Accumulibacter sp.: one gene and its partner. Each later gene encodes a partner of the first gene's protein in a complex. Links are inferred from orthologs where the notes say so. Each region holds a gene or a part of one and is shown on either strand. Other genes may lie near its edges. The genes, in order: metK and groL.

Region 1 (6,540 bases):
GGCCAGCCACTCGTTCTGCGCACCGAGCACCGGCAGGCGGCAGCGCAGGAGGTTCTTGGCGATCTCGGTCCATCCGACGCCACGATGAATCTTCACGAAGTAGCCGCGGCCGGCGATCGCGGTGCGCAAGGTGCGGCGTGCCTCGAGCTGGCGAAACAAAGTACCCTGCAGTGCCTCGACGGCGACGAATGGATCCTGCCCGGACCACAGCGAACGAAAGGGCTCATCGAGGCAAAGGATACGCGTACTCATTTCAGGATGACGTCGGCGGCACGCTCGGCATTGGCATAGATGTCGGCGACCTCGGCGAAAGCGAGACCATTGGCCTGCCAGCGTCGCCGCGCGGATTCGTCGTCGAGCATCCCGAGCAGTGCCCGGTCCAGCGAGTCCTGCATGAAGGGCTCATCGATGACGACGCCGGCATCGGCCTCGACGACATAGTGCGCGTAGCCGCAGACACTGGTGGTGAGTACCGGCAAGCCGGCAACCAGCGCCTCGAGCAGCACGGTGCCGGTGTTTTCGTTGTACGCGGGATGCAGCAGAAGGTCTGCGCCGAGCAGAACACGCGGAATGTCGCTGCGTCCCGGCAGGATGCGCACTCGTTCGGCGACACCAAGCAATCGCGCCTGGCCCTGGAAGAAACGCGGGTCGTCATCGCCGATGGCGAACAGCCGACAACGCGCACGCAACGCGGGCGGCAGCGCCGCCAGGGCCTTCAGACTGCGATCGAGGCCTTTGGTCCGGAAGCCCGAGCCAAGCTGCAGGAGAAGAAACTGGTCATCAGCCAGCCCGAACTCGCTGCGCACGCTCGACCGAATCACCGCTGCATCCGGTGGCGCCCGCCTGTCCGGCGAGATGCCGGGAGGCAAGAGATGGAATCGTTCGGCCGGAGTGCCATGGTAGGTCTGGAACAGGCGCTCCTGCAGCGGCGACAGGACCAGGATTTCCACCTGAGCCTCCCGGCCGAAGACGGCCCGTTCATAGGCGGAGAAATGCCGGTAGCGTGCCGACAGGCGATAGAGCGAGCCGCGCTGTGTGCGTGCCTTTTCCTCGAAGCACGAGTCGGCAGCGAAATACACGTCCAGTCCCGGCATCTTGTTGAAGCCGACGACACGATGGACGGGATGGGCCGCCAGATGACTGGCCACCCAGCCGCTGAAACGCTGGTAGCGGCGCAGGTTGGTCAGCCCACGAACCGGCACCAGCATGACTTCGAACCCGGCCGGAATGTCCCCGCGCCATTCCAGGGTGTAGACCCTGATCGCATGGTCTCGCGCTTGGCAGGCCAGCGCCACGCGGAGGAAATCGCGCTGCAGGCCACCAAACGGAAAGTACTTGTAGAGACAGAAAGCGATTTTCATCAGGATTCTTCACTGCCACTGGCGGCATGCGCGAGGCGCCGCTGGCAACTCGTCACGGTGTCAACCCTCCGCCGGAAGTGGCGATGATCCGCTGTGGCGACGCCCCTTGTAACGGTTGTAGCCCCAGAGATACTGGCCCGGGCACTGCCGAATGAGATGCTCCATCTCGCGATTGATTTGCTGTGCCCGTTCTTCGATGGTGCCCCCGATGGGCTGCGTCGGCTCCTGCAGACGGAAATGATAGCCGGCGCCAGCGGGGAGTCGTTCGGCCCAGACCATGATCACGGTTGCACCGCTGTCGACCAGTCGCGCCGCCAGCGTCATCGTGTAGGCCGGCCTGCCGAAGAAGTCGAGCCAGCGCCCTTCGCCCGCCTTGGGCGCATGGTCGGGCAGGATGCCGACCGCTTCGCCACGCCTGAGCGCCTTCAACAGACTGCGTACGCCCGAGAGATCTGCCGCCGCCAGATGCAGTTGCGGCCGCGCCCGCCCGGCTTCGATCAGGTCGTGCAGCCACGCCCGCTTCGGTGGCCGGTAAAGGACCGTGATCGGCGCGTGCGTTGAAAGGTACTGGGCGGTGATCTCGAAGCAGCCGAGATGCGGCGTCAGATAGATCATTCCCTTTCCTCGCCGTGTCGCCGCCTCGACCAAGTCCCAACCCGAGACCTTGACGACCCGCGCTGCCGCCTCTGCCTGTGGCCGCGCCCAGATTCGCGCCAGTTCCAGACCTGCCTTGCCGGCCTCGCCGATGGCAACCGGTCGCACCCGCCGAGCATCCTTCTCTCCAAGCGCCAGCCTCATGTTCTCTGCCATGTGTCGGCGATAGGTCGGCGAGCACAGCCAGACAAGCCAGCCGAGCACGGCTCCAAGCCGATGCAGCCAGGACAGTGGCAGGAGGCTGAGGCAGCGAAACAGGATATGCACGCGGCGTTCCGATGTTGACGGGGAATGAAGGATGCGGCACAGGCGGCAGCGCGGCACGCTTTTGACTGAGCGCAACGAGAAAAAGTATAATTATCCATCCGCCGAGTTAATCAGGACAACTTGCAGGGCGGAACGAGCCGCGAGAGCGGCCAGGAAATACTGCTAAAGCGTCGTCTGCTCAAACCCCGGAGCCGGCCACGCGGTCGTTTCGGGGTTTTTCAATTTTGGAGCACACGCAGCGTGAGCCACGAGTACCTCTTCACTTCGGAATCGGTTTCCGAGGGCCACCCGGACAAGGTGGCCGACCAGATCTCCGACTCCATTCTCGACGCCATCCTGGCCGACGACCCACCGGCACGGGTTGCCTGCGAGACCCTGGTATCCACCGGTCTGGTGGTGATCTCGGGCGAGATCACCACCAAGGCCCACATCAACTACCGCGAAATTGCCCAAGAAGCGGTCCGCCGGATCGGCTATGACAACTCCGACATCGGCTTCGACTACAAGAGCTGCGCCATACTGACAGCGATCAACCGCCAGTCACCCGACATCGCACAGGGCGTCAACGAGGGCCAGGGGATCGACCTCGACCAGGGTGCCGGTGACCAAGGACTGATGTTCGGCTACGCCTGCGATGAAACGGCTTCCCTGATGCCGCTACCGATCCACTACGCCCACCGGATCATGCAGCGCCAGGCCGAGGTCCGCCGCGACGGCCGACTGCCCTGGCTGCGCCCGGACGCGAAGAGCCAGCTCAGCGTCCGCTACGTCGACGGCAGACCAGTCGCGATCGACACCGTGGTCGTCTCGACACAGCACGACCCAGAGGTGTCGCATGCACAGATTTCGGAAGCCGTTATCGAGGAAGTGATCAAGCCAGTCGTTCCCAAGGAACTGCTGACGGGCAACACCCGCTTCCTGGTCAACCCGACCGGTCGCTTCGTCGTTGGCGGCCCGCACGGCGACTGCGGACTGACCGGTCGCAAGATCATCGTCGACACCTACGGTGGCGCCGCCCGGCATGGCGGCGGCGCCTTCTCCGGCAAGGATCCGTCGAAGGTCGACCGATCGGCCGCCTATGCCGCGCGCCACGTCGCCAAGAACATCGTCGCCGCCGGACTCGCCTCGCGCTGCGAGGTACAGGTCGCCTATGCGATCGGCGTCGCGCGACCAGTATCGCTGATGGTGAACACCTTTGGCACGGGCAGGGTGAGTGACGAACTCATCGTCGATCTGATCGGCAAGCACTTCGATCTGCGTCCAAAGGGCATCATCCAGTCGCTCAACCTCCTGCGGCCTATTTATCGCAAGACGGCAGCCTATGGCCACTTTGGTCGCGACGAACCCGAGTTCACCTGGGAAGCGACCGACAAGGCCACAGCCCTGCGCGCGGCAGCAGGTCTCTCGTAGCCCCGTTGGCAAGCGGACACGAAGAGGGGGCCACATGGCCCCTTCGTTTTGCCGCTCGACGTCGCACGGTTTAAACTTCTGTCTGCGCGGAAGACAACCCGCACGGACAGGAGCACTGATGCTCAAGAAGATCAGCGTCAAGCAACTCACGGTCGGCATGTACCTCAAGGAGTTCTGTGGCTCCTGGATGGAGCACCCGTTCTGGCGCTCGGCCTTCGTCATCAGCGACCAGAAGGATATTGACACCATCCGCGCCAGCAGCATCCGCGAGGTCTGGATCGACTCGGCAAAGGGCCTCGATGTCGCAGGCGATGAGCCGGTCGGCTCGGTGGCCGAACACGAGAAGCAGGTCGATGCCGAACTCGCCATTGCCGCGCAGGAGGAGCGTCAGCTCGAGCGCGTTTCAACGGCAGCCGAGTTCGCCCGTGCGGCAAGGATCGTCGCCAAGTCGCGGCAGGCCGTCACCTCGATGTTCGAGGAGGCACGCATGGGCAGGGCCGTCGATGCAACGAGTGCGCAACGGCTGGTGGAGGAGATCTCGGACTCGGTGAGCCGCAACCCGGGAGCACTGATCAGCCTGGCGCGCCTGAAAACGGCTGACGACTACACCTACATGCACTCGGTGGCCGTCTGCGCCCTGATGGTCGCCCTGGCCCGCGAACTCGGCATGAATGAGGCGCAGACGCGTGCCGCCGCCACTGCCGGGCTGCTGCACGACCTCGGCAAGGCGGTCATGCCGCTCGAAGTGCTCAACAAGCCCGGCAAACTGACCGATGCCGAGTTCGCCATCATCAGGTCGCATCCCGAAGAAGGCCACAGGATACTGCAGCAGGCGGCGAAGCCGGACCCGGTGGCGCTCGACGTCGTCCTGCACCATCATGAAAAGGTGGACGGCTCAGGCTACCCGAAGCGACTGCGCGCAGACGAGATCAGCGTCTTCGCCAAGATGGGCGCCGTCTGCGACGTTTACGACGCGATCACATCGAACCGTCCCTACAAGGCAGGCTGGGATCCGGCCGAATCGGTGCGCAAGATGGCCGAGTGGAGTCAGGGTCACTTCGACACCCGCGTTTTCCAGGCTTTCGTCAAGAGCGTCGGCATCTACCCGATCGGCTCACTGGTGCTCCTCAGCTCTGCTCACTTGGGGGTCGTCACGGAACAGGGCCAGAAGTCGCTCCTGACTCCACAGGTCAAAATTTTCTTCTCGACGCGCAGCAATGCTCGTATCCGTCCCGAGCTCATCGACCTCGGCAGCACGGGCTGTCCGCACAAGATCGTCGGCCGTGAAGATCCGGAAAAATGGAGGTTCCCCGACCTCAACGAAATGTGGTGCGCAGCCCCGTCGTGAGACGCGGCCCGGTTCAGCTACTTGTGATGGCCGCGACCGGCCACCGCGCGTGCGGTCTGCGAAGAACCCTCGTGTCCGAACAGGTTCCACCCCTGATACTGGGCGTTGCTGAACAGGGCCAGCGCGAGCAGTCCGGCAAACCAGTTGGCCTTGATCATTTCAGTCCTCGTCTCCGTCGCCGCTCGTATCATCGCCGACATCGCTCTCGCGCCAGCGTCGTGCCTCGAACGAGTTGCGCCGCCAGCGCGACAGCAGCGGGAAGACCGCAAGGAAGATCAGCAGCAGCACATAGTTGGACCAGCCGGTCGGGTTGCGTATGACCTCGATGGTATCGACGACGGACTCGCTGTTGTCGCTGCCGAGTTCGTATTCGATCACCAGATGATAAGTTCCCGGCGGCACCGCACGGAACACCAGTTCGTCCGCCGGCGATCCCTCGCTCCAACTCTCCCCGTCTTCGACTCCCTTGTAGTGGCTGATCTCCTGCTGGCCAAGATGCGCCTCCCCCGTGTTCTTCTCGACCAAGGTCGTGTTCACCGACAACCAGTTGTTGACCACGCTGGTCTGGTGTCGGACGAGCAGCGCACGAGCACGGCTCTTGAGAACGAACTCCTGACTGGTGAGGGTCGCCTCATCGTTCTCTGCCGCGAGAACGACGCGCTGCCTGAGGACCGGTTCGGAAGCGAGGAGAAAGATGAAGGCCAGCTGCACCACGGTAGCCGCCAGCGCCAGTTTCCAGAACAGACGGCAGATCTGGCGATGTGTTTCGACCAGCGGGTTCGGCTGGTTCGCGTAAACGTCCCGGCGCACCGGCAATGGTGTCGTGATGCCAAAGGCGGCGCAGACCTCGTCTGGCTCCAGATACTCGGCCTGTGACCAGGTGGATTCGCGCTCGTTGACCTCACGTGAAAGCATCAGCGGCGGACAGATGAAGTCGTCGACGACACAGCACTCGCCGACCGCCACTCGCCAGTAGAACTCACCGACGACGTGGGTCACCTCGGCTTCGCCATGGTTGAAGAGACGGTACTGCCGCCCGGCGTGTGTGAATTTCGCCTCGCCCCGGCTGACGCTGGGCGGGTTCGACAGGCCGCGTGCGAAATTCCAGTGGCCCTGATACTCGATCAGCCAGGCAAGACCCTGCTGCCCGTCGTACAGCAGGTATTCGGACCACGAGCACGTAGGGCCTGCGGAACTCGAGCTGCGGCGCATGAAACCGATGACCCGCCAGTCACTGTCGCGCAGCCGGCCCGCACTGCCAAGCGGCAGCCAGGGCACCTCGCGCAACGCCTGTGCCGCCCGTGACAACAGTCTGAGATTCTCGTCCTCGACACCGATGATCGAACCGCAGCTCTCGCAGCCGATGCTTTCCGTCGCTGGCGAATGAATCTTCAGTGGCGCCGCACAGTGCGGACAGTTCAGGGCGCGCGTCGCGACCTGTCCGGCCGTAACCGCCGGCTCCCGCACATCCCTCAGACCAGAGAGCTGCAGATCGGCGAA
Region 2 (6,445 bases), 1.5 Mb from region 1 along the record:
GATTCCGACTTCACGCAGTCGAGTTGCAGACTGCGATCCGGACTACGATCGGCTTTCTGAGATTGGCTCCCCCTCGCGGGTTGGCAACCCTCTGGACCGACCATTGTATGACGTGTGAAGCCCTACCCATAAGGGCCATGAGGACTTGACGTCATCCCCACCTTCCTCCGGTTTGTCACCGGCAGTCTCACTAAAGTGCCCAACTCAATGATGGCAATTAGTGACAAGGGTTGCGCTCGTTGCGGGACTTAACCCAACATCTCACGACACGAGCTGACGACAGCCATGCAGCACCTGTGTTCAGGTTCTCTTGCGAGCACTCCCAAATCTCTCCAGGATTCCTGACATGTCAAGGGTAGGTAAGGTTTTTCGCGTTGCATCGAATTAATCCACATCATCCACCGCTTGTGCGGGTCCCCGTCAATTCCTTTGAGTTTTAGCCTTGCGGCCGTACTCCCCAGGCGGTCAACTTCACGCGTTAGCTACGGCACTAAAAGGTTTAACCCTCCCAACACCTAGTTGACATCGTTTAGGGCGTGGACTACCAGGGTATCTAATCCTGTTTGCTCCCCACGCTTTCGTGCATGAGCGTCAGTAGTGACCCAGGGGGCTGCCTTCGCCATCGGTGTTCCTCCACATCTCTACGCATTTCACTGCTACACGTGGAATTCCACCCCCCTCTGCCACACTCCAGCTTGGCAGTCTCAAATGCAGTTCCCAGGTTGAGCCCGGGGATTTCACATCTGACTTACCAAACCGCCTGCGCACGCTTTACGCCCAGTAATTCCGATTAACGCTCGCACCCTACGTATTACCGCGGCTGCTGGCACGTAGTTAGCCGGTGCTTCTTAGTCGGGTACCGTCATCTACACAGGGTATTGACCCGTGCAATTTCTTCCCCACCGAAAGAGCTTTACAACCCGAAGGCCTTCTTCACTCACGCGGCATGGCTGGATCAGGCTTCCGCCCATTGTCCAAAATTCCCCACTGCTGCCTCCCGTAGGAGTCTGGGCCGTGTCTCAGTCCCAGTGTGGCGGATCATCCTCTCAGACCCGCTACGGATCGTCGCCTTGGTAGGCCTTTACCCCACCAACTAGCTAATCCGACATCGGCCGCTCCCAGAACGCAAGGTCTTGCGATCCCCTGCTTTCCTGCTCACAGAATATGCGGTATTAGCGTAACTTTCGCTACGTTATCCCCCATTCCAGGGCACGTTCCGATGCATTACTCACCCGTTCGCCACTCGTCGCCAGGTTACCCCGCGCTACCGTTCGACTTGCATGTGTAAGGCATGCCGCCAGCGTTTAATCTGAGCCAGGATCAAACTCTTCAGTTCAAATCCCAAAACTCTCGCTCGACGCGCCACCAACCCCAGACCACATAACCCACATAAACACCAGGCTACATGCCCCAGAATCAGCAGCATACTGCTCGTGCGAGTCCTTCCATCTCTCAGCAGCACACGCATACCACCACGCATGCCACCACCAGATCAAGAACCCACACCTATCGGTTGTCTCGTTTTTAAAGAGCTGGTTGCGGGGACAGGATTTGAACCTGTGACCTTCGGGTTATGAGCCCGACGAGCTGCCAGACTGCTCCACCCCGCGACACGCCGGAAATTACCCGGCCACCTCCCCAATCAGCACGTCCGAACGGGGCGAATCCCGATGGTTTGAACACGTGCCGGCTGCGAAGAAGGAGCATTCTAGCAACGGAGGCCAGCCGCGTCAACCCACTCCGCGGAGAATCGTCGCATTCTTCCATCCCCCGGCCGGCCGGCTGGCCCGGGCCCTCTCGTCACGGGCTGGCTGGCGTGGCAGCGGGCTGCTGCACCGTCGGCTCTTGAAATCCGAATGAAGGAACCCTATTATTAGCACTCGTTAGCGACGAGTGCCAACACGCTCGTGCCCCCGAGCTTCAGCTGCGAGGGGTTCCAACAAGCTAGCCGATGTTCTGACTTGTCATCCAACCTAGGAGAAACTGCATGAAGATTCGTCCGCTGCATGATCGCGTGATCGTCAAACGTCTCGAAGAGGAGCGCCGTACCGCATCCGGCATCGTCATCCCGGATACCGCAGCAGAGAAGCCAGACCAAGGCGAGGTTCGCGCCGTCGGCAACGGCAAGATCCTCGATGATGGCAGCGTCCGTGCCCTCGCCGTCAAGGTTGGCGACCGCGTCCTCTTTGGCAAGTACGCCGGCCAGACCGTCAAGGTCGAGGGAGAGGAACTGCTCGTCATGCGCGAGGAAGACATCATGGGCGTCATCGAGGGCTGACGGATCAAGCCCGGAAGGCGCCTCCCGCGCTCGTCCGGTCGTCCCGCAGTCCGCCCGTTTCAGACATAAATCATTGAAGATACACAGGAGTTAACTCTATGGCAGCTAAAGACGTCAAGTTTGGCGACACCGCACGTGCACGCATGGTCGAGGGCGTGAACATCCTCGCCGACGCGGTGAAGATCACCCTCGGCCCCAAAGGACGCAACGTCGTTCTCGAGCGTTCATATGGTTCCCCGACGGTCACCAAGGACGGTGTTTCGGTCGCCAAGGAAATCGAACTGAAAGACAAGTTCGCCAACATGGGCGCCCAGATGCTGAAGGAAGTCGCTTCCAAGACCTCCGACATCGCTGGTGACGGCACCACGACCGCGACCGTTCTGGCACAGTCGATTGTCCGCGAAGGCATGAAGTACGTCGCCGCCGGGATGAACCCGATGGACCTCAAGCGCGGTATCGACAAGGCCGTCGTCGCGACCGTCGAGGAACTGAAGGCCCTCTCGAAGCCCTGTTCGACCAGCAAGGAGATTGCTCAGGTGGGCGCCATTTCCGCCAACGCCGACGCCGACATTGGCGACATCATCGCCAAGGCGATGGACAAGGTCGGCAAGGAAGGCGTCATCACCGTCGAGGATGGCAAGTCGCTGAACAACGAACTCGACGTCGTCGAGGGGATGCAGTTCGATCGTGGCTACCTGAGCCCGTACTTCATCAACAACAACGAGAAGCAGAATGCGATCCTCGAGAACCCGTTCATCCTGATTTTCGACAAGAAGATCTCGAACATCCGTGACCTGCTGCCGGTTCTCGAACAGGTCGCGAAGTCGAGCCGGCCGCTGTTGATCGTCGCTGAAGACGTCGATGGCGAGGCCCTTGCGACCTTGGTGGTGAACAATATTCGCGGAATCCTGAAGACCTGCGCCGTCAAGGCTCCGGGCTTCGGCGACCGCCGCAAGGCCATGCTCGAGGACATCGCGATCCTCACCGGCGGCCAAGTGATCGCCGAAGAGGTCGGCCTGACGCTCGAGAAGGCAACCCTGGCAGATCTCGGTCAGGCGAAGCGCATCGAGATCGGCAAGGAGAACACGACAATCATCGACGGCGCTGGCGTCAGCGCCAACATCGAGGCACGCGTCAAGCAGATCCGCGCCCAGATCGAGACGGCGACCAGCGATTACGACAAGGAAAAGCTGCAGGAACGCGTTGCGAAGCTGGCTGGCGGTGTCGCACTGATCAAGGTCGGAGCGGCAACCGAAGTCGAGATGAAGGAGAAGAAGGCACGCGTCGAGGATGCATTGCATGCGACCCGCGCAGCGGTCGAGGAAGGCATCGTCGCCGGCGGTGGGGTCGCGCTCCTGCGCGCTCGAGCCGGGCTGAGCACGCTCAAGGGCGACAACCACGATCAGGATGCTGGCATCAAGATCGTCCTGCGCGCGATGGAACAGCCGCTACGCGAGATCGTCGCCAACGCTGGTGACGAGCCCTCGGTAGTGGTCAATGCGGTCCTCCAGGGAAGCGGCAACTTCGGCTACAACGCAGCGACCGGAGACTACGGCGATCTGGTCGAAATGGGTGTTCTCGACCCGACCAAGGTCACTCGGACGGCCCTGCAGAATGCAGCCTCGATTGCCGGCCTGATGCTCACCACCGATTGCATGGTCGCTGAACTGGCGGAAGAGAAGCCGCCGATGGGTGGCGGCATGGGCGGCGGCATGGGTGGCATGGGCGGCATGGGCGGCATGGACATGTAACCCCTGCCCGACCAAGCGATAGCCGGACAAGAGAAACCCCGCCGCGGCGGGGTTTTTCTTGTGTCGTGATCGCGGCGCGGCGCGATTCGGAAGCGACCAGCACGCTACGGCCTTCGTCCTGCACGCACCTAGCGCTCCTTGCGCTCCAGCGCCGCCCTGTTGATGTCGATCCTGTAGCGCTGGCGCAGACCGGCGAGATAGGCGGCGAAATCTTCCTGCCCCAGAATTTGCGCGTACTCGCGCTGCAGCGCCTGCCGCCGCGCCTCGTCTACGCGCTCCGGTTGCGTCACCTTGACGATCTTGTACAGCACGTACCCCCCATCGCCCGCCGCAGCGCCGACGAAGACCGGCAGCTTGTGCACGTCGGCACTGAAGATGGCTCTGGCTGCCGCTGGCGGCAGTTGTCGTGCGTCTTGCCGCGAGAGTTTGCGTGGCGGCGCCCAGGCGACGCTGTCTGCGGCGCCCTGCCGCAACTCGGCCAAGCGCGCCTCGCCCGCGGAACGTGCCAAAGCGGCCTCACCCTGCAGCATCAGCGCTGCCTGGATATCGGCCTTCACCTCCGCGAACGGTCGCACACTCGCTGGCCGGTGCTCGACGACGCGCGCCGCCAGCAGGGTGTTCGGAGCCACCTCGATCGCTTCGGTGTTGCGCTTGTTGCGAACAGAGTCCTCCGAGAAGATCGCTGCGAGAATCTTTGCATTACCCAGGTGCCCCAGACTCGCCACCGCCGCCGGAGTCGGGTTGCGGGGCAACCAGTCGGATGTCTGCAGCTTCAGATTGAAGCGTTCGGCAGCCGGTTGCAGACTGTCCGGTTGTTCGTAGACGATGTTGCTGAACGCTTCGGCATCTTCGGCAAATCTGCGCTGCGCTGCCTGTTGCTTGAGTTCGGCCTCGATTTCCGGGCGCACTTCGGCGAAAGTCCGCTGCCTGGGCGCCTTGATGCCCGTTACGATGATGATGTGGTAGCCGAACTCCGACTGTACGACACCCGACACCTCGTTCTCTCGCAGGTTGAAGACAGCCTCCTCGAACGGCTTGACCATCGTCCCGCGCGCGACTACCCCCAGATCGCCGCCCTTGGCCGCCGAGCCCGGATCCTGCGAATGCTTTCTGGCGAGATCTGCAAATCGTGCTGGCGATTTCCGCACTTCCTCGAGAAGTTCTTCGGCCCTTGCCCTGGCCTTTCCCTGCTCGGACTCACCGCTCGGCGCCAGGACCAGGATGTGACTCACCCGCCTTTCTTCGCTCTGCTGGTAGCGATCCCGGTGGCTCTCGTACCACTCCTGCAGATCGGCATCCTTGACCGCAGTCTGGCTGATCCGCGCAGCAAGTGACAGCAGGACGTACTCCACTCTGGCCTGTTCGGCAATCTCGAACCGCTTGCCGTTCTCGTCGTAGAACTTGCGCAGCGCCTCCTCGTCGATCCGGACCTGTCCGGCAAACTGCCCCGGAGCGATTCGGAATTCGGCAACCTGCCTTTCCTCGGACCGGATAGCCAGAATCCTCTCGGTCTCGCTCCTGGCGGCGACGCCCGTATCGCCAATGGCTGAAACCAGTTCCTGCAGAGTCAGATCCTGCCGGATCTGCGCCTCGAACTGCGCCTGCGACAGACCCTGCGCGGCCAACGCCGATTGGTAGCGAGCCATGGAGAAGCGGCCGTTCTCCTGCAAAGCCGGAATGCTGCCGATCGTTTCGCGCAGCGCTTCATCGCTCGCGCCCAGCTTGCCCTTGGCCGCTTCGAGAAGCAGCAGGCGCTGATCGACCAACGAGTTCAGCACGGCAAGGCGTGCCGCCGGGGTATTCATCGACTCGGGACGAAAGCTGTCGCCAAGAGCCTGTCGCATGCGGTCCTGCTGCACGCGCCAAGCCTGATCGAACTGCTGTTGGGTGATTTTGCTGTCGCCGACACTGGCCAGATCGGACCCCGCTCCCCCGCCACGAACGTACGAGTCGACGCCCCAGAAGGCGAAAGGCAGGGCGATCAGGGCAAGAAAGACCTGGACGACCCTCTTGTTGTTGCGAACGGTGTCAAAGAACATGGTGGTAGGTCGCTAACTCTTTGGAACGTGTTGAAGCCAAAAGAAAAAAGGCGAACTAGTGTTCGCCTTTCAATGTTGGCGGAGTGGACGGGGCTCGAACCCGCGACCCCCGGCGTGACAGGCCGGTATTCTGACCAACTGAACTACCACTCCAAAATACTCGCTGCACAATCGCTCTTGCTGCTCCTGGTGGGTGCTGACGGGCTCGAACCGCCGACATCCAGCTTGTAAGGCTAGCGCTCTACCAACTGAGCTAAGCACCCTTGGCGTGATCAAGCACTGGAGGCGCGAGTCTAACGCATCCGGCAGCACTTGGCCAGAGCGGCAGACGGTGCGCACCAACGGCACCGCCGCCGCAAGGAGTGTTCAGTGAGTGA

Evidence for each region.
Region 2: the proteins of metK (region 1) and groL are in contact, whole or in part, in a cryo-EM structure (PDB 8P4O), measured with the Escherichia coli proteins. The link is inferred for Accumulibacter sp. from one-to-one orthologs.

Annotation. Positions count from the first base shown.
Region 1 is NZ_JAZKUG010000001.1:1,677,991-1,684,530, reverse strand. Bases 1,635-4,607 are described here. They hold metK (methionine adenosyltransferase), read left to right. Parts: upstream 1,635-2,522; coding sequence 2,523-3,692; downstream 3,693-4,607. Other genes in these bases: V5B60_RS07220 (HD-GYP domain-containing protein), read left to right, coding at 3,811-4,607; V5B60_RS07230 (lysophospholipid acyltransferase family protein), read right to left, coding at 1,635-2,282. Also shown: lipopolysaccharide core heptose(I) kinase RfaP, read right to left, coding at 1-252; V5B60_RS07235 (glycosyltransferase family 4 protein), read right to left, coding at 249-1,361; more of V5B60_RS07230, read right to left, coding at 1,422-1,634; more of V5B60_RS07220, read left to right, coding at 4,608-5,040; V5B60_RS07215 (hypothetical protein), read right to left, coding at 5,058-5,198; V5B60_RS07210 (DUF4178 domain-containing protein), read right to left, coding at 5,200-6,540. UniProt on the Escherichia coli protein: Catalyzes the formation of S-adenosylmethionine (AdoMet) from methionine and ATP.
Region 2 is NZ_JAZKUG010000001.1:3,142,262-3,148,706, reverse strand. Bases 1,825-4,702 are described here. They hold groL (chaperonin GroEL), read left to right. Parts: upstream 1,825-2,376; coding sequence 2,377-4,029; downstream 4,030-4,702. Other genes in these bases: V5B60_RS13955 (SurA N-terminal domain-containing protein), read right to left, coding at 4,158-4,702; groES (co-chaperone GroES), read left to right, coding at 1,988-2,278. Outside these bases: more of V5B60_RS13955, read right to left, coding at 4,703-6,068; lon (endopeptidase La), read right to left, coding at 6,435-6,445.